DNA from 3 places in the Cellulosimicrobium sp. 22598 genome. Region 2 is predicted to be linked to each of the others. Evidence: riboswitches for the same ligand, from Rfam matches in the RefSeq annotation. Region 2 holds a riboswitch; each other region holds the start of a gene.
What was found. A riboswitch is a leader RNA that binds a small molecule or an ion and turns the genes downstream of it on or off. The one in region 2 is predicted to bind thiamine pyrophosphate.

Region 1 (6,790 bases), on a different contig from region 2:
AGGACGCCGACGCCGGCGGCGACGGCCGCGAAGGTGACGGCGGAGACGATGCCGACCTCCTCGTCGTCGAGATCCTTGGGGGCGTCGTGACCCGTGACCTTCGCCCAGACGAACGTGACGAGCTTCTGCGCCACCCAGCCCGCGGCGAACGTGAGGGCGACGGTGCCGACCTTCACGGCCAGGGTCTGCTCGGTCTCGGTCGTGTCGGCCACGAGGGTCCTCCGTGAGTCGGGGCGCCGGTCGGCGCGGGCGTGCTCCCACCGTAGTGCGAACGGTCGGCGCCCGCGTCGCGCGGCGCGCGCACGCACCCGCGGACCGACGTCGCGAGACGCGAGAAGTGGCCCTCTGGACGCCACCGTGGAGGGCCACTTCTCGCCTCTCGTCACCGCCCTCGCGTCACTCCTGGCTCACCGCGTCGAGCACGGGCAATCGGGCCGCGCGCGTCGCGGGCCAGACCGCCGCGACGACCCCGACGACCGCGGCGAGCGCGAGCATCGCCCCGAGCTGGGCCCACGGCACGGCGAGGGTCGTGAAGCCCTCGTCCGCGAGGACGGACGGGAGCGCGGCGGCCAGGCCCGTCCCCACGACCAGCCCGACCGCCGTCCCGAACACGGCGACGAGCACGGACTCGATGACGATCGTCGTGGCGAGCTGGGCGCGCCCCAGCCCGACGGCGCGCAGGAGCCCGATCTCACGCGTCCGCTCGACGACGGACAGGGCGAGCGTGTTGACGATCCCGAGCACCGCGACGAGCACGGACAGGCCGAGCAGCGCGTAGACGATCGCGAGGATCGACTCGACCTGGGACGCGACCTCCCCGGCGAACTCGTCGGCGTCGAGCACGCTCGCGACGACGTAGGGCGCGACGGCCTCGGTCACCGCGCCCCGCACGGCCGCGAGGTCGGCGCCCGGCTCGACGTCGAGGAACAGCATCTCGGGGGTCGTCGCGCCGACGGCCGAGGCGACGTCCGGCGGCAGGAGCATGTCGACCGAGAACGCGTGGGAGTCGATCACGGCGCCGATGCGGACGTCGTGCGCCGGGAGGTCGGGCCGGGTGGGGTCGGCGATCGTCACGACGTCGCCGAGCGCCCAGCCGTGCTCGTCGAGCGCGTCCGCCATGACGGCCGCCTCGCCGCGCGCGTACGCGTCGAGGTCGCCCTCGACGGCCGTCGTGCGGACCGAGCGGCCGAAGCCCTCGGCGGGGAACCCGACGACGAGCTGCGGCTCGCCGTCGACGGCGACCTGCCCGTACGTCGTGAGGTCGACGGACGCGACGCCGGGCACGGCGCGCACGTCGGTCGCGACGCCCTCGGGCAGGTACGGGGTCGCGGACCGGACGACGAGGTCGGCGGCCGTCTCCTCGTCGACGATGCCGGTCACGGACTCGCGTGCCGAGAGCGCGAGGACGGACGTCGTCGACACGAGCGCCATCCCCACGACGAGCGCCCCTGCGGTCGCGGCCGTGCGCCGCGGTTGGCGCGTCACGTTGCCGCGCGCGAGCCCGCCGAGCGGCCGGACCAGCGCGACGAACGGCGCGGCGAGGACTCCGAGCACGGGACCGACCGCGAGCGGGGAGAGCAGCAGCACGCCCGCGATCACCCCGACGGCGCCGAGCCCGAGGAGCGGCGCGCCGCCGCTCCCGACCACCGCTGCGCCCACCACGAGACCGGTGCCGGCGAGCAGGGTCAGCGTCCCCGCGACCACCCGGGCGACGCCCGGGCCGGCTGGCCGCACGACGTCGGCCCGCATCGCCTCGACGGGCCGGACGAGCGCCGCGTGGCGCGCGGGCAGGGCCGCCGCCACGACCGACACCACGACCCCGACGACGAGCGGGACCACGATCCCGGCCGTCGTCACGGGCAGCGAGCCGGCGAGCTCCATGCCCACCGCGCCGAGCCCGGCCCGCGCGAGCTCGGCGAGCCCGAACCCGGCCGCGACGCCCAGCACCGCGCCGACGACCCCGACGACCGCGGCCTGCCCCAGCACCGAGGCGAACACCTGCCCGGGCGACACCCCGACGGCGCGCAGGAGCGCGAGCTCGCGCGTGCGGCGGCGCACGTGCATCGCGAACGTGTTGGTGATGATGAACGTGCCGACGAACAGCGCGAGCCCGGCGAACACGAGCAGGAACGTCGAGACGAAGCCGAGCTGGTCGGCGACGGCGCTGCTCGTCTCGGCGCGCAGCTCCGCGCCCGTCACGGCCTCGGCGCCGTCGGGCAGCGACGTCGCGACGGCGTCGCGCAGCGCCTCGGGCGAGACGCCGTCGGAGGCGTGCAGGGCGATCGACGGCACCATGCCGTCCGGCGCGTACGTCGCGGCCGCGGTCGCCGCGTCGAGCAGGACGATCGTCGCGCCCGCCATGGGCGCGGACAGGGAGAGCTCGCCGACGACGCGCACCGGGCGCACCGCGTCCCCGAGCACGACGTCGGTCGTGTCGCCCACGGCGAGCCCGGACGCCTCGAGCGTCGCGGACTCGAGCGCGACCTCGCCGCCGTTCTCCGGCGCCCGGCCGTCGACCACGCGCGGCCCGGGGTCGCGCGGGTCGTACCCGACCGCCATGCTCGGCGCCTGGGTGCTCAGCACCGCGGTGCCGTCGGCGCCCACCAGGACGGCGGGGCCGCTCACCTCCGCGAGCGCGAGGTCGACGTCGTCCCGCGCGTCGAGCGTGCCGGCCAGGTCCGCCGGGACGAGGCTCCGTGCGCCGCCGAGCTGCGCGGACGACGACTCGAGCGCGGACCCGGCGCTGGCCGCGCCGCGCACGTACGCGTCGGCCTGGATCGACGACGCGACGATGCCGTCGAACGTCGAGGCGAGCATCGCGCGGAGCGCGAACGTGCCGGTGACGAACGCGACGCCGATCGTCACCGCGAGCACGGACAGCACGAGCTGTGCGCCGTGCGCGCGCACGCCGCGCAGCGCGATCCGGCCCATCATCGGACGGTCGCCGGTTCGTGCGCCGGGCCGGCGGCGTGCGCGCCCGCGGACGCCGCGGGCGTGAGGGCCCCGAGCGTGTCGAGGACGGCCTGCGGCGTCGGGTCGCGCAGCTCGGTCACGAGGCGCCCGTCCGCGAGGAACAGCACGCGGTGCGCGTACGACGCCGCCGTCGGGTCGTGCGTGACCATCGCGACGGACTGGCCGAGGTCGTCCACCGAGGCGCGCAGGAAGCCGAGCACCTCCGCGGCGGCGCGCGAGTCGAGGTTGCCGGTCGGCTCGTCCGCGAACACGACCGCCGGCCGGGACACGAGCGCCCGCGCGCACGCGACCCGCTGCTGCTGCCCGCCCGAGAGCTCCGCCGGCCGGTGCCCGAGCCGCGGGCGCAGGCCGACGGCGTCGACGACGCGGTCGAACCACTCCCGGTCCACGGGCCGGCGCGCGACGGCGAGCGGGAGCACGATGTTCTCCTCCGCCGTGAGCGTCGGCACGAGGTTGAACGACTGGAAGACGAACCCGATGCGCGTGCGTCGCAGCCGCGTCAGCCGTCGCTCGCTCATCGCCGAGACGGTCTCGCCGTCCACGACGACGGTCCCCGCCGTGGGGGAGTCCAGCCCGGCGAGGCAGTGCATGAGGGTCGACTTGCCCGACCCCGACGGGCCCATGATCGCGGTCAGGCGCCCCCGTTCGAGGTCGACGTCGACGCCGTCCAGGGCGCGGACCGCGGCCTCGCCGCGCCCGTAGGTCTTCACGATCCCCCGCGCGGTGGCGATCACGGGCCGCTCCGGCGTGGTCCCGGCGGCACCCGCGGCGTGCTCGGCGGGCGCGGCGACGGTCGTCCTCACGCCCGTCGTCCCAGGTCTGCTGCTCATCGGTCCTTCCCCTCCTGCGTCGTCGGCCGGGTGTCCCGGTCCGGTCGTCTCGACCCTCCCGCGGCGGTGCGCCCCGGGGCATCGGGGACCGGCCCGGAACCCCTCCCTGGTCGCCGCGGGGCCGCGCTCAGGGTTCTCTCAGGGGGATTCCCCAGGCGCGGCCCGGTGTAGGCTCGACGGGAACGACAGGGGAGCTCCTGGAGGAGCTGAGAGTGCGGACCACCGCAGACCCTCGAACCTGATCCGGTTAGCACCGGTGGAGGAAGTCGGGAATCTCGATCACCTGCTCGTGCGGTCGCCCGCGCTCGCGGGGCACGGTCGCGCGGGCCGGTGAACCCCTCCTGAACGTCCTGGGAGGACACATGCAGCGCACGACCGCCCGTACCCGCCGGAGCGCCCTCGTCACGGGCGCGGGCACGACCCTCGCCCTCCTCGCCCTCGCCGCGTGCAGTGGCGGCGAGGACGCGACCTCAGGCTCCGGAGGTGACGACGCGTCGTCGGGCACCGGGGGCACGGTCACCCTGGTCACCCACGACTCCTTCGCCGTGAGCGACGAGGTGCTCGCCGCGTTCGAGGAGGAGAGCGGGCTCACCGTCGAGCAGGTCGCCCCCGGCGACGGCGGCGCGCTCGTCAACCAGCTGATCCTCACCAAGGACTCGCCGCTGGGCGACGTCGTGTTCGGGATCGACAACACGTTCGCGTCGCGGGCGATCGACGAGGGCGTCCTCGCGCCCTACACGCCGGAGGGCCTGTCCGACTCGGCGGCCTCGTACGCCGTCGGCGACGGCGACGAGCTCACGGCGGTCGACCTCGGCGACGTGTGCGTCAACGTCGACCACGCGTGGTTCGCCGACGCCGGGATCCCGGAGCCCGTCTCGCTCGAGGACCTCGCGAAGCCGGAGTACGAGGACCTCCTCGTCGTGACCAACCCGGCGACGTCGTCGCCCGGTCTCGCGTTCCTCCTCGCGACGATCGGCGCGTTCGGTGAGGACGGCTACGAGGACTACTGGGCGGACCTCCGGGACAACGGCGTCAAGGTCGTCGACGGGTGGTCCGACGCGTACTACGTCGACTTCTCCGGCTCCGAGGGCGCCGGGCCGCGCCCGCTCGTGCTGTCGTACTCGACGTCGCCCGCGTTCACGCTCACCGAGGACGGCTCCGCGTCCACGACCGGCGCGCTGCTCGACACGTGCTTCCGCCAGGTCGAGTACGCGGGCGTGCTCGCGAACGCGAAGAACCCCGAGGGCGCGCAGCAGCTCGTCGACTTCCTCGTGAGCGAGGCGTTCCAGGCCGACGTCCCGGAGCAGATGTACATGTACCCCGCCGACGACTCCGTCGCGCTCCCCGACGGCTGGGCCGAGTTCGCCCCGCTCGCCGACGAGCCCTTCGAGGTCGCACCCGCCGACGTCTCGGCGCACCGCGACGAGTGGATCAAGGCATGGACGGCCACGGTCGTCGACTGACGCCCGGTGCGCGCTGCGCGACCACGCCTCTACCTCGCGAGGTAGAGCCCCGGTCTGCCGAGGTAGAGCCGTGGTCGCGCGAGGTAGAGCCGTGGTGAGGGGTCGGGCGGTCTGGCGGGGCGGCGTCGGACGCGCGGTGCTGTGGGGTCTGGCGACGGCGGTGCCGCTCGCGTTCCTCGGGGTGTTCTTCGCGTGGCCGGTCGTCACGCTCGTGGCGCGCGGGTTCGTCGGGGACGACGGCGGCCTCGACCTGTCCGGGTTCGCGGAGGTGTTCTCGCAGCCACGGACGTGGCGGATCCTCGGGCTCACGCTCTGGCAGGCGGTGCTCGGCACGACGTTCTCGGTGCTGCTCGGCGTGCCCGGCGCGTACGTGCTGTACCGGTGCCGGTTCCCCGGGCGGCGGGTCGTGCGCGCGCTCGTCACGGTGCCGTTCGTGCTGCCGACCGTCGTCGTCGGCGTCGCGTTCCGGTCGCTGCTCGTGCAGGGCGGCCCGCTCGGGTTCCTGCGGCTCGACGAGACGTTCGCGGCGATCGTCGTCGCGCTCGTGTTCTTCAACTACTCCGTGGTGGTGCGCACGGTCGGCGGGCTCTGGGAGCACCTCGACCCGCGCGCCGAGCAGGCGGCGCGCGCCCTCGGCGCGACGCCGTGGCGCGCGTTCCGCACCGTGACGCTCCCGGCGCTGACGCCCGCGATCGCGAGCGCCGCGTCGATCGTCTTCCTCTTCTGCGCGACGGCGTTCGGCGTCGTGCTCGTGCTCGGCGGCATCCGCTACGGGACGATCGAGACGGAGATCTGGATCCAGACCACGCAGTTCCTCGACCTGCGCACCGCGGCGGTGCTGTCGGTCGTGCAGCTCGTGGTCGTCGCGGCGGCGCTCACGGTGGCGAACCGCACGCGGGCCCGGCGCGAGCGCGCCCTCAACCTGTCGTCCTCGGCGTCGTCCGCGCACCCGCTGCGGCTGTGGCGCGACGGCCGCCCGACGGGCGACCTCGCGCCCGCGGCGCTCACCGCGGCCGTGGTCGTCGTGCTCGTCGGGCTGCCGCTCGGCACGCTCGTCGTGCGCTCGTTCCGCGTCCCGGGCGGCGGCTGGGGCCTCGACAACTACGCGAACCTCGGCACGACGGGCGGGCGCAACGCGCTGTCCGTCACCGTGTGGGAGGCGGCGGGCAACTCGCTGCGCACCGCCGCGCTCGCGACCGTGCTCGCCGTCGTGATCGGGGGTCTCGTGGCGCTCGTCGTGTCCCGGCGCCCGCGCTCGCGCGGCGGGCGGCGCGCGATCTCGGTGCTCGACTCGGTGTTCATGCTCCCGCTCGGGGTCTCCGCCGTGACGGTCGGCTTCGGGTTCCTCGTCACGCTCGACCGGCCGCTCGGCCTCGACGTCGACCTGCGCACGTCGGGGCTCCTCGTGCCGATCGCGCAGGCGGTCGTCGCGACCCCGCTCGTCGTGCGCACGGTCCTGCCGACGCTGCGCGCCATCGACCCGCGCCTGCGCGAGGCCGCCGCGACCCTCGGCGCCGCGCCCGG
Region 2 (6,790 bases):
GGCGACGAGGTGCTCGAGATCAACGTGACGCCCGACCGCGGGTACGCGTTCTCCTACCGCGGCGTCGCGCGCGAGTTCTCGCACTCGACGGGGGCGCGCTTCACGGACCCGGGCCTGCCCGGCTCCCTGCCCACGCCCCCGCCCGCGGCGACGCCCGACGGCTTCCCCGTCGAGGTGGACGACGCGGCGCCGATCCACGGCGTCGTGGGGTGCGACCGCTTCGTCACGCGCGTCGTGCGGGGGATCGACCCCGCGGCGCAGACCCCCGCCTGGATGCAGAAGCGGCTCACGGCGTCCGGCATGCGCCCGATCTCGCTCGCGGTCGACGTGACGAACTACGTGATGCTCGACCTGGGCCAGCCCTTGCACGCGTACGACCTCGAGCAGGTCGCGGCGCCGATCGTCGTGCGTCGCGCCGCGCCGGGCGAGCGCCTGGTGACCCTCGACGACGTGGACCGTGCCCTCGACCCCGAGGACCTGCTCATCACGGACAGCCCCGGAGGTGCGCGCGCGTCGCGCGTGCTCGGGCTCGCGGGCGTCATGGGCGGTGCCTCCTCGGAGGTCGGCCCGACGACGACGGCCGTGCTGGTCGAGGCCGCGCACTTCGACCAGGTGACGGTCGCGCGCACGTCGCGCCGCCACAAGCTGTCGAGCGAGGCTGCGAAGCGGTTCGAGCGCGGCGTCGACCCGCTGCTGCCCGCGGTCGCGGCGCAGCGTGTGGTCGACCTCCTCGTCCAGCTCGGCGGCGGCACGGCCGACCCGGCGGTGGGCGACCTCGACCGGGTCGTCGCCCCCGCCGCGATCCGCCTCCCGGTCGGCGAGGCCGAGCGCCTCGTCGGCGTGCCGTACACGCTGGAGCAGGTCGTCGGGACGCTCGGCGCGATCGGGTGCACGGTCGAGGCGGACGACGCGGACGCCACCGGCGTGCTCGTGGTGACCCCGCCGTCGTGGCGACCCGACCTCACCGAGCCCGCCGAGCTCGTGGAGGAGGTCGCGCGGCTCGTCGGCTACGACGAGATCCCGTCCCTGCTGCCCGCCGCCCCCGGCGGTCGCGGGCTCACGCGCGAGCAGCGCGTGCGGCGCTCGGTCGCCCGGGCGCTCGCGGAGGACGGGTTCGTCGAGACGCTGAGCTACCCGTTCGTCGGGGACGCGGAGCTCGACGCGCTGCGCCTGCCCGCGGACGACGAGCGCCGCCGGGCGCTGCGCCTGCTCAACCCGCTCGCCGACGACCGGCCGCTGATGCGCACCGACCTCCTCAGCACGCTGCTGGAGACCGCGCGCCGCAACGTCGGCCGCGGGCTGGGCGACGTCGCGCTGTTCGAGGTCGGTCTCGTGACGCACCCGCGCGCGGGTGCCCCGGCGGCGCCCGCGCTGCCGGGTGGCGTCCGGCCGTCCGACGACCAGCTCGCCGCGATCGACGCGTCGCTCCCGGCGCAGCCGCGCCACGTCGCTGGCGTCCTCGTCGGCCGCCGCGAGCGCGCCGGCTGGTGGGGAGCGGGCCGTGCCGCGGACTGGACCGACGCGCTCGCGGCGGCCCGGCTCGTGGTGGAGCGCGCGGGCCTCCACGTGGGTGCCGACGTGTCCGTCGTGGCCGACACGGCGCGCGCCCCGTTCCACCCGGGCCGCTGCGCGCGCCTGGAGCTCGCGGACGGGACCGTGGTCGGGCACGCGGGCGAGCTGCACCCCAAGGTGCTCGAGAACCTCGGCCTGCCCGCGCGCACGGTGGCGTTCGAGGTCGACCTGTCCGCGCTCGTCGCCGGTTCGCCGGACGAGCCCGTGCAGGCGACGCCCGTCTCGGGCTTCCCGGCCGCCAAGGAGGACCTCGCGTTCGTGGTGGACGCCGGCGTGACCGCCCAGGCGTTGCGCGACGCGATCGTCGACGGCGCCGGGGACCTGGTCGAGGACGTCGCGCTGTTCGACGTCTTCACCGGCGAGCAGGTCGGTGCCGGGCGCAAGTCGCTGGCGTTCTCGCTGCGGCTGCGCGCGGCCGACCGCACGCTCACCGCGGACGACGTCGCGCGCGTCCGCGAGGGTGCCGTGACGGCCGCGCGCGAGCGCGTGGGCGCGGAGCTGCGGGCGTGAGCGTGCACGGGGCGGGTGCCGTCGCGCCCGCCCGGACGGCGCTCGTCACCGGCGCGTCGCGTGGCATCGGTCGCGCGATCGCGGTCGGCCTCGCCGCCGCCGGTCTCGACGTCGCGCTCCTCGCGCGCGACGCCGACCGGCTCGCGGGCGTGGCCGACGAGATCGGCGCCCTGACCGTCGGGGGTGCGGGGCGCGCGGTCGTGGTCACGGCGGACGTCACGGACGCCGCGGCGGTCGCGGCGGCCGTGGGCGCGGCACAGGACGCGCTCGGGAGCGTCGACCTCCTCGTCAACAACGCGGGGCGCGTCGACGCCGAGGTGCCGCTCTGGGAGGCGGACCCCGACGAGTGGTGGTCGGTCGTCGAGACCAACGTGCGCGGGCCGTTCCTCCTCGCGCGCGCCGTCGTCCCGGGGATGCTCGCGCGCGGCGGGGGTCGCGTCGTCGACCTGAACAGCGGCGCGGGCTCGCACGACATGGACGGCGCGAGCGCGTACAACGCGAGCAAGACCGCGCTCCTGCGGCTCGGCGCGAACCTGCACCGGTCCGGGTTCGCGCGCGGCCTGCGGACGTTCGAGGTCTCGCCGGGAGTCGTCCAGACCGACATGACGGCGTCGATGGTCATGCACGAGGGCCGCACCGAGTGGACCCCGGTGGAGCGCACGGTCGAGATGGTCGTCGCGATCGCGCGCGGCGAGCTCGACGCGTTCTCGGGGGCGTTCGTGCGCGTGACGCACGACTCCCCGGCGTCGTTGCGGGCCGCGGCCGAGGAGGCCCTGGGCCGCGGGTCCTCCCTGCCCGGCCCCGACGCGCGGCGCCTGCGGGTCACGCGCTGGGGCGCGGACGACCCGATGCCGGGAGAGCTGCCGAGCCGCTGACGTCCCGCGGCGTGGCCGCGACCACCCGGCGCGTCGCGGACCCGCCCGCACCGACCCGCAGCGCCGCCCGACCCCTCCGGTCGGGCGGCGCTCGTGCGTCCGCGGGCGACGCCTGCGCGGGCAGCGCGGGCGGGGGAGATCACCCGGCATCTGGTTGAAACTTCACTCACTCATCGGGGATGCTGTCCTGGACACCTGACCAAGTACCGGGCGGACACCGACGTCGCGGCTCGACGACGCGTGGGAGCGACGGATGACGACGGCACGCCCTGTCCGGCAGTGGAACGGCCTCACCGTTCCCGAGGCCGGCACCTACACCCTCGACGAGGCGCACAAGCGCATCGGGTTCACCGGGATGCACATGATGGTCTCGCCCGTCCGGGGCGAGTTCACCCGGGCGCGCGCCACGATCCTCGTCGGCGAGGACCCGCTCGCCTCGGCGGTGTCCGCGACGATCGAGACGGCGAGCCTCGCGACGCACCACGAGGAGCGCGACGCGCACCTGCGCAGCGCCGACTTCCTCGACGTCGACGCGTACCCGACGATCGAGTTCCGCAGCACCGCGGTCACGTGGCAGGGCGAGCAGCAGGACCAGATCCTCGCGTGGGCGCGACTGCGGAACCGTTCGCCCGAGCGCGCCGAGCTCGCGCCGGAGCGGGTGCAGCCCCGGACGGCGCAGGCCGGGCGGTTCCTCGTCGAGGGACTGCTCACCGTCCGCGGCGTCACGCACCGGACCGTGCTGTCGATGCAGTACGGGGGCGCGCGCCGCGACCCCTACGGCCGCGACATCTTCGGTTTCCACGCCGCGGGCGAGATCGACCGCGAGAGCTTCGGTCTCGTGTGGAACGTGCTGCTCGAGACGGGCGGGTTCCTCGTCGGCAAGAAGATCGGCCTCGAGATCGCGGGGGAGGCCCTGCACCAGGCCTGACGTCCGGTCCGTCAGGGCGCGTCGCACGCGACGGCCCCGCGGGCGACCCAGACGTGCCACACACCGCGCTCCGGGTGGACGTGCTCGAAGGCGACGCGGCCGCCGTCTTCGTGCGTGACGACGCCGGCGAGCACGACGCGGCGCCCCCGGCGGTCGACGGTCGTCCAGCGGGCGGGGACCGGAGGGAGCAGCGGCGTCGCGGGGGAGCGCGGCGCGGGTCGGCGGGCGGGTCGGTCGTGCGGCATGCCCAGGAGGACGCGGTCCGGCACGCGTTCTCGCGCGCGAGACCGGGTGAAACCCTCGGGCGCGCAGGACGTAGCATGACGCGCGACACGGGGTGCCCCGCCGAGGGCTGAGATGAGACCCGTCGAACCTGCTCTGGCTCGTACCAGCGAAGGGATGTCCCGCGATGACGCTCGCCCTGCCCCCGCACGACCCCGCACCCGGGCGCGACCGCGCCCACCGGCCCGCGGCCGACCGCACGCCCGGTGCGGCCGGCGGCCCGGGCGCCCTGCCCGCGCGGCCGCGCGTCCTGTCGATCGCGGGGACCGACCCGACCGGGGGCGCGGGCATCCAGGCGGACCTCAAGTCCTTCGCCGCGCACGGCGCGTACGGCATGGCCGTCACGACGGCGCTCGTCGCGCAGAACACGCACGGCGTGCGGTCCGTGCACGTCCCCGGTCCGACGTTCCTGCGCGAGCAGCTCGATGCCGTGTCCGACGACGTCGAGATCGACGCCGTGAAGATCGGCATGGTGGCCGACGAGGCCAACGCCCGCGAGATCGGGGCGTGGCTCGACGCGCTCGCGGCCGCGCGGACCGACGCCGGGCTCCCGCGGCCCTGGGTCGTCCTCGACCCCGTCATGGTCGCCACGTCGGGGCACCGGCTGCTCGACGCGGGGGCGGAGCAGGCCGTGCGCGACCTCGCGGCACGGGCCGACGTCGTCACCCCCAACCTCCCCGAGCTGGCCGTCCTCGCGGGCCGCGACGTCGCGACGACGTGGGACGACGCGCTGACCCAGGCCGCGTCGTACGCGGAGACGAGCGGTGCCGTCGTGCTGCTCAAGGGCGGCCACCTCACCGGTGCGACGTCGCCGGACGCCCTCGTCGTGCCCGCCGGCCCGTCGTCGGACGCGGCACCGACCGTCACGACGTTCGACGGCGAGCGCGTGGACACGCCCCATACGCACGGCACCGGGTGCTCGCTCTCCGCGGCGCTCGCTGCCCTGCGCCCGCAGCGTGCGGGCTGGGATGAGGCAGCGCGCGACGCCAAGGACTGGCTCACCGGCGCGCTGCGCGGCGGGGCGGAGCTGCGCGTCGGGACCGGCCGGGGCCCGGTCGACCACCTGCACGCCTCGTCGCCCGTCGTGCCGCGCTGACGGACCGCGCGCGAGCAGCGGTCACGTCGGTCAGGCGCGGGCCACGTCCTCCTCGGCCGTCGCGTAGACGCACTCGTAGCCCGGCGGGACCCAGCGCCACCGCGCGTCGACGTCCTGGATCGCGACGCCGTCCGGGCGGTCGGCGACGCACGCGTCCGCCTGCTGGCGCAGACCGACCGTCACCCAGTACACGGCGAGCGCCGCGGCGAGCAGGACGGAGAGGATGGTCACGGCGCGGCGGAGGGCGGGGGTGGGGCCGCCGTCGGACCCGTCCTCCTCGCCCGGCCGCGCGGGCACCCAGTCCCAGCTCACGCGTCGCCCGTCTCCGCGGCCGGGTCAGGCGCCGCGGCTGCGTCAGGGACGAGCAGCACCTTGCCCGTGGTCGCGCGGCCCTCCAGGGCGCGGTGCGCGTCGGCGGCGTCGGCGAGCGCGAACGTGGCGCCGACGCGCACGTGCAGCGTGCCGCCCGCGACGGCGCCGAGCACCTCGGTCGCCCGCTCGACGAGCTCGGCGCGCGTCGCCGTGTGGTCGGCGAGCTTGGGGCGCGTGAGGAAGAGCGACCCGCCCGCGTTGAGCCGCTGCGGGTCGAACGGCGGGACCTGCCCGGACGAGCCGCCGTAGAGCACGAGCGTGCCCCGGCGGTGCAGCGACGCGAGCGACGCGTCGAACGTGTCCTTGCCCACCGAGTCGTACACCGCCGCGACGCCCTCGCCGCCCGTGAGCCCGCGCACGACCTCCGGCAGCTCGGTGGTGAGGTCCGCGAACGCCGTGTACTGGATCGCGTGCTCGGCGCCCGCGCCGCGCGACAGCTCCGCCTTCTCGGGCGTCGAGACCGTCGAGATCACGTGCGCGCCCCGTGCCACGAGCATCTGGGTCAGGAGCAGTCCGACGCCGCCCGCGCCCGCGTGCACGAGCACCCGGTCGCCCGGGCGGACCTGGTAGGACGACGTGCACAGGTAGTGCGCGGTGAGGCCCTGGAGCGCGACGGCGGTCGCGTCCTCGAGCGACACGGCGTCGGGGACGTGCAACGCCTGGGCGGCGTCCACGACGACGAGGTCCGCGTACGACCCGGGCGCCTCGGTCCACACGACGCGGTCGCCGACGGCGAAGCCCTCGACGCCGTCGCCCACCTCGGCGACCACGCCCGCGCCCTCGCTGCCGACCACGTGGGGGTATTCCATCGCGTACACGCCGGAGCGCTTGTACGTGTCGATGAAGTTCACCCCGGCCACGGCCGACCGGACGAGGAGCCGACCCGGCCCGGGCGAGGGGTCGGGCAGCTCGGTGTACTCCAGGACGTCGGGGCCGCCCGCCGCGCGGGCCACGATCGCGTGCATGGCCCCAGCCTAGGGTCGTGCGGCGAGCCCGGCCGCCCTCCCGGTCGTGGTCGCGTCCGTCCCGGCGCCGCCCGCGACCCCTGCGCCGACCGCGTCGTCCTCGACCAGGCGGGGCGGACGCGCGTGGCCCGCCGACGCGTGCCACCGGCCGAACCGGCGCTCGACGTGCACCGGGTGGTCGAAGCAGCGC
Region 3 (6,790 bases), on a different contig from region 2:
TGTCGGAGCGCATCGTGTTCCTCGGCACGGAGATCGACGACGGCGTCGCGAACGTCGTCATGGCGCAGCTCCTGCACCTGGAGTCGGACGCCCCGGACCAGGAGATCGGCCTGTACATCAACTCCCCCGGCGGCTCCGCGACCGCGCTCATGGCGATCTACGACACGATGCAGTTCGTCCGCTGCGACGTGTCGACCATCTGCATGGGCCAGGCGGCCTCGGCCGCGGCCGTGCTGCTGGCGGCGGGGACGCCGGGCAAGCGGTTCGTGCTCGAGCACTCGCGCGTGCTGCTGCACCAGCCCTCGGGCGGCGGCGAGGGCACCATCTCCGACCTGTCGATCCAGGCCGAGGAGATCCTGCGGATCCGGTCCGAGACGGAGGAGGTCCTGTCGCGTCACACGGGGCAGACCGTCGAGCGCCTGCGCGCGGACACCGACCGTGACCTCGTGCTCACGGCGCGCCAGGCCGTCGAGTACGGCGTCGCGGACGCCGTCGTCACCTCGCGGAAGCTCGCCGCGGCCGCCTGAACCCGGGTCGAGCGCTGCGTCCGTGGTCGACGGATGCGTCCCGGGACGGATCTCTCGGCCGCAGACGCAGCACTCGCGGTGCGCCCGCCGCACGGGGCCTACCCGCGTCGCCGGAACCAGGAGCGTCGACGCGGCTCCTGCGCGGGCTCGGCCGCCGGGCCCGGTTCCTCCGTCGACGCGGGCTCTCCGGGTTCCGGCACCTCGGCAGCGTCCGGGTCGGGGACGTCGGCGGTGTCCGCGTCGGGCAGGTCGGCGGTGTCCGCGTCGGGCACGTCCGCGGAGTCCACGTCAGGGTCGACGGCGGTGTCCGCGTCGGGCGCGTGGGCGTCCGGACCCGCTGCTCCCGGCTCAGGGTCGTGCGCCGGCGCGGACACCGCGCGCCCCGTCGCCGCGATGCCGGCGATGCGGCCGCGCTCGTCGAACCGGACGGTCACGCTCCCGTCGGGCAGGGCGAGCTCGACCGCGCCGTCGCCCTGCGCCGTCCGGAGCCCGCGAGCGACGGCGTAGGACGCGACGGCGCGCCGGTGGTCGACGACCGTCACGGACAGCAGGCCTTCGCTCAGCACCCGCACGACGCGCGGCACGCTCGGCGCGGGCAGCGCGAGATCGTCGGCGTCGAGGAGGAACCAGGCGCGCGTCCCGCCGCCGACGGGTGCGCTGTAGTGGGTCCAGGTCCCGGTGACGGCCTTGGCCGCGAGCGCGAGGCGGTACGGGAGGTCGTCGGTGAGCGGCAGCTCCGCCTCGGTCGCCTCGCGCAGGCCGGTCTCGCGGGTCTTCTCGGCGGCGCGCAGCACGTCGTCGGGGAAGTCGTTGACGTTGTTCCACGCCCACATCCAGGTCCCGGGGCCGGGCGCGGCCGTGCCGAGGAACTGGAGCCGGCAGGTCGTCGTCCCGCCGTCCGGTGCGGTGAAGGTGAACGTCCCCGTGGCCATCTCGGCGCCCCACGCGTCGTCGCCGTGGCGGTCGACGAGGTGGAGCTGGTGCTCGTGCGAGAGGAACGCGGCGTCGTCGACGAGCTCCTGGAGGGCCGGGGCGGTCTGCTCTGCCGTGCCGTGCGCGGTCTGCGGCTCCGTCATCCCTCGACGGTAGCGGCGCCCGCCGCGCCGCGCCGGGGCGCGACACGCGGTGCCGACCAGGAGCCGGCCAGGTGCGGGCCCTGTGCCGGCCGCGCGTCAGCCGGTGCGGCCGGCCCCGCGGGAGTCAGGCCGCGAGGAGCAGCACGTCGGCGGCGCGCACGGTCGCCCGCGCCGCGAGCGTCGTGCGCGCGACCGGGAGGTCGCGCACGGGTTCGCCGGCGGGTGCGGGGTCCCGCGGCGCGGAGAGCGCACCGCGCTCCCGGACGGAGGAGAGCACGCGCACGGGGGCGACCGGGCGCAGCTCCTCCCCCGTCCGGGCCACGAGGTCCACGAGGCGTAGGCCGAGGGCGCCGCAGACGGCGGCCAGGACCTCGGACGACGCCTCCTTGCGGCCGCGTTCCACCTCGGACAGGTAGGCGGTCGAGACCCGTGCGGCAGCCGCGACGTCGACGAGCGTCCGACCCTGCGCGAGCCGGGCCCGTCGGAGGATGCCGCCGATGACGTGGCGCAGGAGCGGCTCCGGCCGACCACCCTCCCGGGGCCGGGGGCTCGCCGGCACTCCGCTCGGCACTCCGCTCGGCCCTGCGTTCGGCACCGCGCTCGTCGCGTCCATGCGGTCACGCTACCCGCGCCCCGCCCGGGTGCCGAGGCACCCGGGCGAGGATCTGCTCCTGGCGTAAGGCCCGACGTCGGGCGCTCACCGGTCCGGGAGGGACGTCACCACCGCTCGAGCGACCACGCCATCTGCCAGAACCGGATCTCGTGGCGGCAGCTCAGCTCGAACGCGCGCTCCATGCGGGCGCGCTGTGCCTCGCCCGCGTCGGCGGCGAGCGCGTCGAGCCGCTCGCGCAGGTCGGCCAGGACCCCCTCGGTGCGCTCGGCGGCGTAGAACTCCCACCAGCCCGCGAGCGGGTGGTCGTCCCCGATCGCGCCGAGCGTCGTCTCGCGCTCGGCGAGCCAGAACCTGCGCGCCGACCAGATGTAGGTCCATGGGCACGGCAGGAGGGCGGCGAGCAGCACGCCGAGCGAGTCGCGGCCCGCGGCGAGCATGTGGTCGACGTACGCCTGCGCGCTCGGGGCGAGGCGGTTCGTCTGCGCGTCCTCGTAGGCCACGCCGAGGAAGTCGCACATCGCGTGGTGGGCGTGCGACTCGTCGTCGAGCAGGAACCCGGCCTTCTCGTGGAAGTACGCGGCCCACTCGCGGTCCGGCGCGAGCGCCATGCCGAGCCCGTAGCAGCGCAGGTACGCCGTGAGGTACTGGTGGTCCTGGCCGACGTAGTGCCGCACCGCGTCCGGCTCGACCGACCCGTCGCGCAGCCCGGCGAGGAACTGGTGGTCGTAGAACTCGTCGAAGAGGTGCGCGTACCGGCGCGCGAGGTCGACCGTGAAGCCGGTCTCCCCCGGCCGGACGAGCGCGGTCGGGTCGTCCGCGAGGACAGGGTTCAGGGTGATGGCAGCAGGCGTCGTCATGCCCACGTTCCTCCGCTCGTGCTAGCGAGATCAGGTTCGACGGGTCCGGGCGGCCGTACCGCTCGTCTCAGTCCCTCGGCCCGGTCACCCGGGCGGGACGCCCCGCGTGGTTCGCGGCGACCCTAGCAAGGAAGCGCCCCGCGTGTCGGGATCGTCCGGCGGCGTGGTGGAATATAGTTGTAGCGACAACAGTTGGAGCAGACATGACCACGAGCACCCCGGGCGCGCCGACCGACCGCCTCCTGTCCCCGTCCACGAGCATGGACGCCGTCACGCTGCGCGTCGGCGACCTCGAGCAGATGACGTCCTACTACACGGGCGCGTTCGCGCTGGCCCCGCTCGAGGAGCGCTCGCGCGGCACCGAGGTGCACCGCGTCCTCGGCCGCGGCACGACGCCCATGCTGCGCCTCGTGCACACACCCGGCCTGCCCGCCGTCGACCGGCGTCAGGCCGGCCTGTTCCACACCGCGTTCCTGTTCGACGACGCCGCGAGCCTCGCCGCGACCGTCTACCGGGCCGCGCAGGACCGTCGGGGGGCGTTCGTCGGGTCGAGCGACCACCTCGTCAGCGAGGCGTTCTACTTCACCGACCCCGAGGGGAACGGGGTCGAGCTGTACACCGACCGCCCCCGCGAGACGTGGGTCCGCGAGCGCGGCCAGATCGTCATGGCGACCGAGTACCTGGACCCGAACGCGTACCTGCGCACGCACCTCGACCAGGAGACGTTCGACGCCGGGCCCGCGCTCGCCGGGCGGGTGGGGCACGTCCATCTCCAGGTCGGCGACATCGCGACCGCGCGCGACTTCTACGTCGACGCCGTCGGGTTCGAGGCCACGGTCACCGAGTACAGCGGCGCCCTGTTCGCCTCCGCCGGCGGGTACCACCACCACGTCGCGATGAACGTCTGGAACAGCGCCGGCGCCGGCCCGCGCGCCGCGAGCCTCGGGCTCGGCGACGTCGCGGTCACCGTCCCCGGTCGCGACGACCTCGACGCGCTCGTCGCCCGCCTGCGGGCCCGCGGCCTGCAGCACGCCGACGACGGCCGCTCCGTCGTCGTGCACGATCCGTGGGGCACGCGGGTCACGCTGGCCGTGCCCGGCACGACGACCGACGAGCTCCTGGCGCGATGAGCGCGCCCGCCGCGCTCGTCGCCGTCCGCTCCGACCCGGGCCTGGGAGGACAGCCCGCCGCGGGGCCCGTCGTCGTGCTGCTGCACGGGTACGGCTCGCACGAGCACGACCTCGCGGGCCTCGGCCCGCACCTGGGCGCGCCGTGGGTCTCGCTGCGCGCCCCGCTCCCTCTCCCCCACGGCGGCTTCGCGTGGTTCCCGATCGTCACGCCGGGCGACCCCGACCCGGAGCCCGTGGCGCGCGCGACCGAGGCCGTCTGGGCGTGGGTCGACGCCGAGCTCGGCCCTGACCGGCCGGTCGTCCCCGTCGGGTTCTCCCAGGGCGGGCTCATGGCGACCCAGCTCCTGCGCACGCGCCCCGAGCGCGTGGCGGCGACCGTCGTCCTCGGCGGGTTCGTCCAGGCCGCGGAGCAGCCCGCGGACGCCGCGCTCGCCGCGTCCCGGCCGCCCGCGTTCTGGGGCCGCGGGGCCGAGGACCGCGTCATCGCGCCGCACGCGGTCGAGCGGACGGCCGCGTGGCTGCCGGGCCGCTCGACGCTCGTCGAGCGCGTCTACCCCGGCCTCGCCCACGGCATCGACGCGCGCGAGCTCGCCGACGTCCGCGCGTTCCTCGACGACGCCCTGGGGCGGACCGCCGCCTGACCGCAGGCGCGGGCGGCCGACCCCGACGGCGGGGGCCCGGCTCGGGGCGCGCACCCGGCGCCGGGCGCGCACGATGGGAGCACCCAGCCGTGCGCACCGAGGAGCCAGGCCGATGTTCCGCAGCCTCTTCCCGATCCTCTCCGTGGCCGACGTGGAGCGGTCGCTCGTCTTCTACCGCGACCTGCTGCGCGGGACCGTCGAGTACGCGTTCCCCGACGAGGGCCCGCCCGTGTACGTGAGCGTGCACGTCGGCGGCTCACCGCTCGGGATCGGGCTCGACGACGGCATGATGCCCGCCGGCGTCGCGCGCACCGCGCTGTGGGTGTACGTCGACGACTGCGACCGGGCCGTCGAGCACCTCGCCGCGGCCGGAGTGCCGGTGCTCCAGCCGCCCACGGACCAGCCGTGGGGCGAGCGCGTCGCGCGCGTGCAGGACCCGGACGGCACCGTCGTGATCCTCGGCCAGGAGGCCGCGCCGCCGCCCGAGCCCGAGGGCCCGACAGGGCTCTCGTGACGTCGGTGCCCCCACCGGGACTCGAACCCGGAACACGCCGGGTTTAAGCCGGCCGCCTCTGCCAGTTGGGCCATGGGGGCGCGGCCCGAATCTACCGCGACCGCGGACCGAGCCGGGACGGTCGACGCCTGCCGAGGACGCGCCGGACACGTCGGGACGCGACGAGGGGCGAGCCGCACCGGCGGCTCGCCCCTCGTCGTCGGGCACGGCTCCGGGGTCGCCCCCGGACGGCGGTCAGGACGCCTTGGCCGGGACCTTCTCGTCCGCGTCGGCGGAGACGCCCGCCTCGGCCGCGGCGGCCGAGCCCTGCGCGGTCTGCTTGACCGGCTCGCCGTCCTTCTTGGGCGGCACCGACGCGGCGCGGAACTCCGCGCGCGGGTCGTGCAGGGAGCCGAGCGACACGAGCTCGCGGCCCAGGAGGAACTGCCCGATCCAGCCGATGAAGATGCGGATCTTGCGGTTGCCCGTGGGCATCGCCATGACGTGGTAGCTGCGGTGCATGAGCCACGCGAGCACGCCGCGCAGCTTGAACACGCCGAACAGCTCCGCGACGCCCTTGTACAGGCCGAGGGACGCGACCGTGCCGACGCTCTTGTGGCGGTACTCGACCGGCTTCTCGCTGTGCAGCTCGAGCGCGAGGTTGTCGGCCAGGCGCGTGGCCTCGCGGATCGCGTGCTGCGCGTTCGGGGGGCAGAACTTGCCCGGGTTGAGCACGTCCGGGACGGCGGCGCAGTCGCCCGCGGCCCACGCGTTCGGCACGACGTTGCCGTCGGCGTCGGCGACCTGGAGCGTCGGGAGCACCGTGACGCGGCCCATCTTGTCCACGGGGAGGTCGGACGCCTCCTTGATGACCGGGTTCGCCTTGACGCCCGCGGTCCACACGATCGTGTCGGAGTCGAACTCGACGCCCGTCGACGTGACGACGTGGCCGTCGACGCACGACGACAGGAACGTGTTGAGGTGGAACTCGATCCCGCGCTTCTTCAGCTCCTCGAGCGCGTAGCCCGCCATGGGCTCGCTGAGCTCGGGCAGGATGCGCCCGGCGCCCTCGATCATGACGAAGCGGAGGTCCTTCTCCTCGATCGTCGCGTAGTTGCGGGTCGCGTAGCGCGCCATGTCCTCGATCTCGGCGATCGCCTCGACGCCCGCGAACCCGCCGCCCACGAACGTGAACGTCAGCATGCGGCGACGCAGCCCCTCGTCCCACGTGGACGACGCGACGTCCATGCGGTTGAGCACGTGGTTGCGGACCGCGATGGCCTCCTCCACGTTCTTGAAGCCGATCGCGTTCTCCGCGAGCCCGGGGATGGGCAGCGTGCGCGACACCGAGCCGAGGCCGACGATCAGGTGGTCGTACGTGACCGAGTAGTCGTCGCCCTCCTCCGGGTGGATCGTCACGCGGCGCGCGGCGTGGTCGATCGAGACGACCTTG

Region 1: it holds a riboswitch for thiamine pyrophosphate, as region 2 does, so the genes downstream of both, ACTJIY_RS18995 (thiamine ABC transporter substrate-binding protein) here and thiD (bifunctional hydroxymethylpyrimidine kinase/phosphomethylpyrimidine kinase) in region 2, are expected to answer to the same signal.
Region 3: it holds a riboswitch for thiamine pyrophosphate, as region 2 does, so the genes downstream of both, ACTJIY_RS05560 (TenA family protein) here and thiD (bifunctional hydroxymethylpyrimidine kinase/phosphomethylpyrimidine kinase) in region 2, are expected to answer to the same signal.

What each region holds. Positions count from the first base shown of each region.
Region 1 covers NZ_JBQEMZ010000024.1:22,174-28,963, forward strand. The annotation lists gene ACTJIY_RS18980 (DUF4235 domain-containing protein) at 1-212, opposite strand, end outside; gene ACTJIY_RS18985 (ABC transporter permease) at 397-2,931, opposite strand; gene ACTJIY_RS18990 (ABC transporter ATP-binding protein) at 2,931-3,803, opposite strand; TPP riboswitch at 3,981-4,085, shown strand; gene ACTJIY_RS18995 (thiamine ABC transporter substrate-binding protein) at 4,166-5,266, shown strand; gene ACTJIY_RS19000 (ABC transporter permease) at 5,358-6,790, shown strand, end outside.
Region 2 covers NZ_JBQEMZ010000006.1:16,873-23,662, reverse strand. The annotation lists gene pheT (phenylalanine--tRNA ligase subunit beta) at 1-2,082, shown strand, start outside; gene ACTJIY_RS07975 (SDR family oxidoreductase) at 2,079-2,957, shown strand; gene ACTJIY_RS07970 (YceI family protein) at 3,211-3,885, shown strand; gene ACTJIY_RS07965 (hypothetical protein) at 3,897-4,154, opposite strand; TPP riboswitch at 4,209-4,302, shown strand; gene thiD (bifunctional hydroxymethylpyrimidine kinase/phosphomethylpyrimidine kinase) at 4,295-5,263, shown strand; gene ACTJIY_RS07955 (hypothetical protein) at 5,294-5,575, opposite strand; gene ACTJIY_RS07950 (quinone oxidoreductase family protein) at 5,572-6,600, opposite strand; gene ACTJIY_RS07945 (ABC transporter ATP-binding protein) at 6,610-6,790, opposite strand, start outside.
Region 3 covers NZ_JBQEMZ010000003.1:296,397-303,186, reverse strand. The annotation lists gene ACTJIY_RS05575 (ClpP family protease) at 1-527, shown strand, start outside; gene ACTJIY_RS05570 (DUF6882 domain-containing protein) at 626-1,603, opposite strand; gene ACTJIY_RS05565 (helix-turn-helix domain-containing protein) at 1,728-2,216, opposite strand; gene ACTJIY_RS05560 (TenA family protein) at 2,321-3,073, opposite strand; TPP riboswitch at 3,064-3,188, opposite strand; gene ACTJIY_RS05555 (VOC family protein) at 3,277-4,203, shown strand; gene ACTJIY_RS05550 (alpha/beta hydrolase) at 4,200-4,844, shown strand; gene ACTJIY_RS05545 (VOC family protein) at 4,957-5,358, shown strand; tRNA gene ACTJIY_RS05540 (tRNA-Leu) at 5,365-5,438, opposite strand; gene ACTJIY_RS05535 (NAD(P)/FAD-dependent oxidoreductase) at 5,593-6,790, opposite strand, start outside.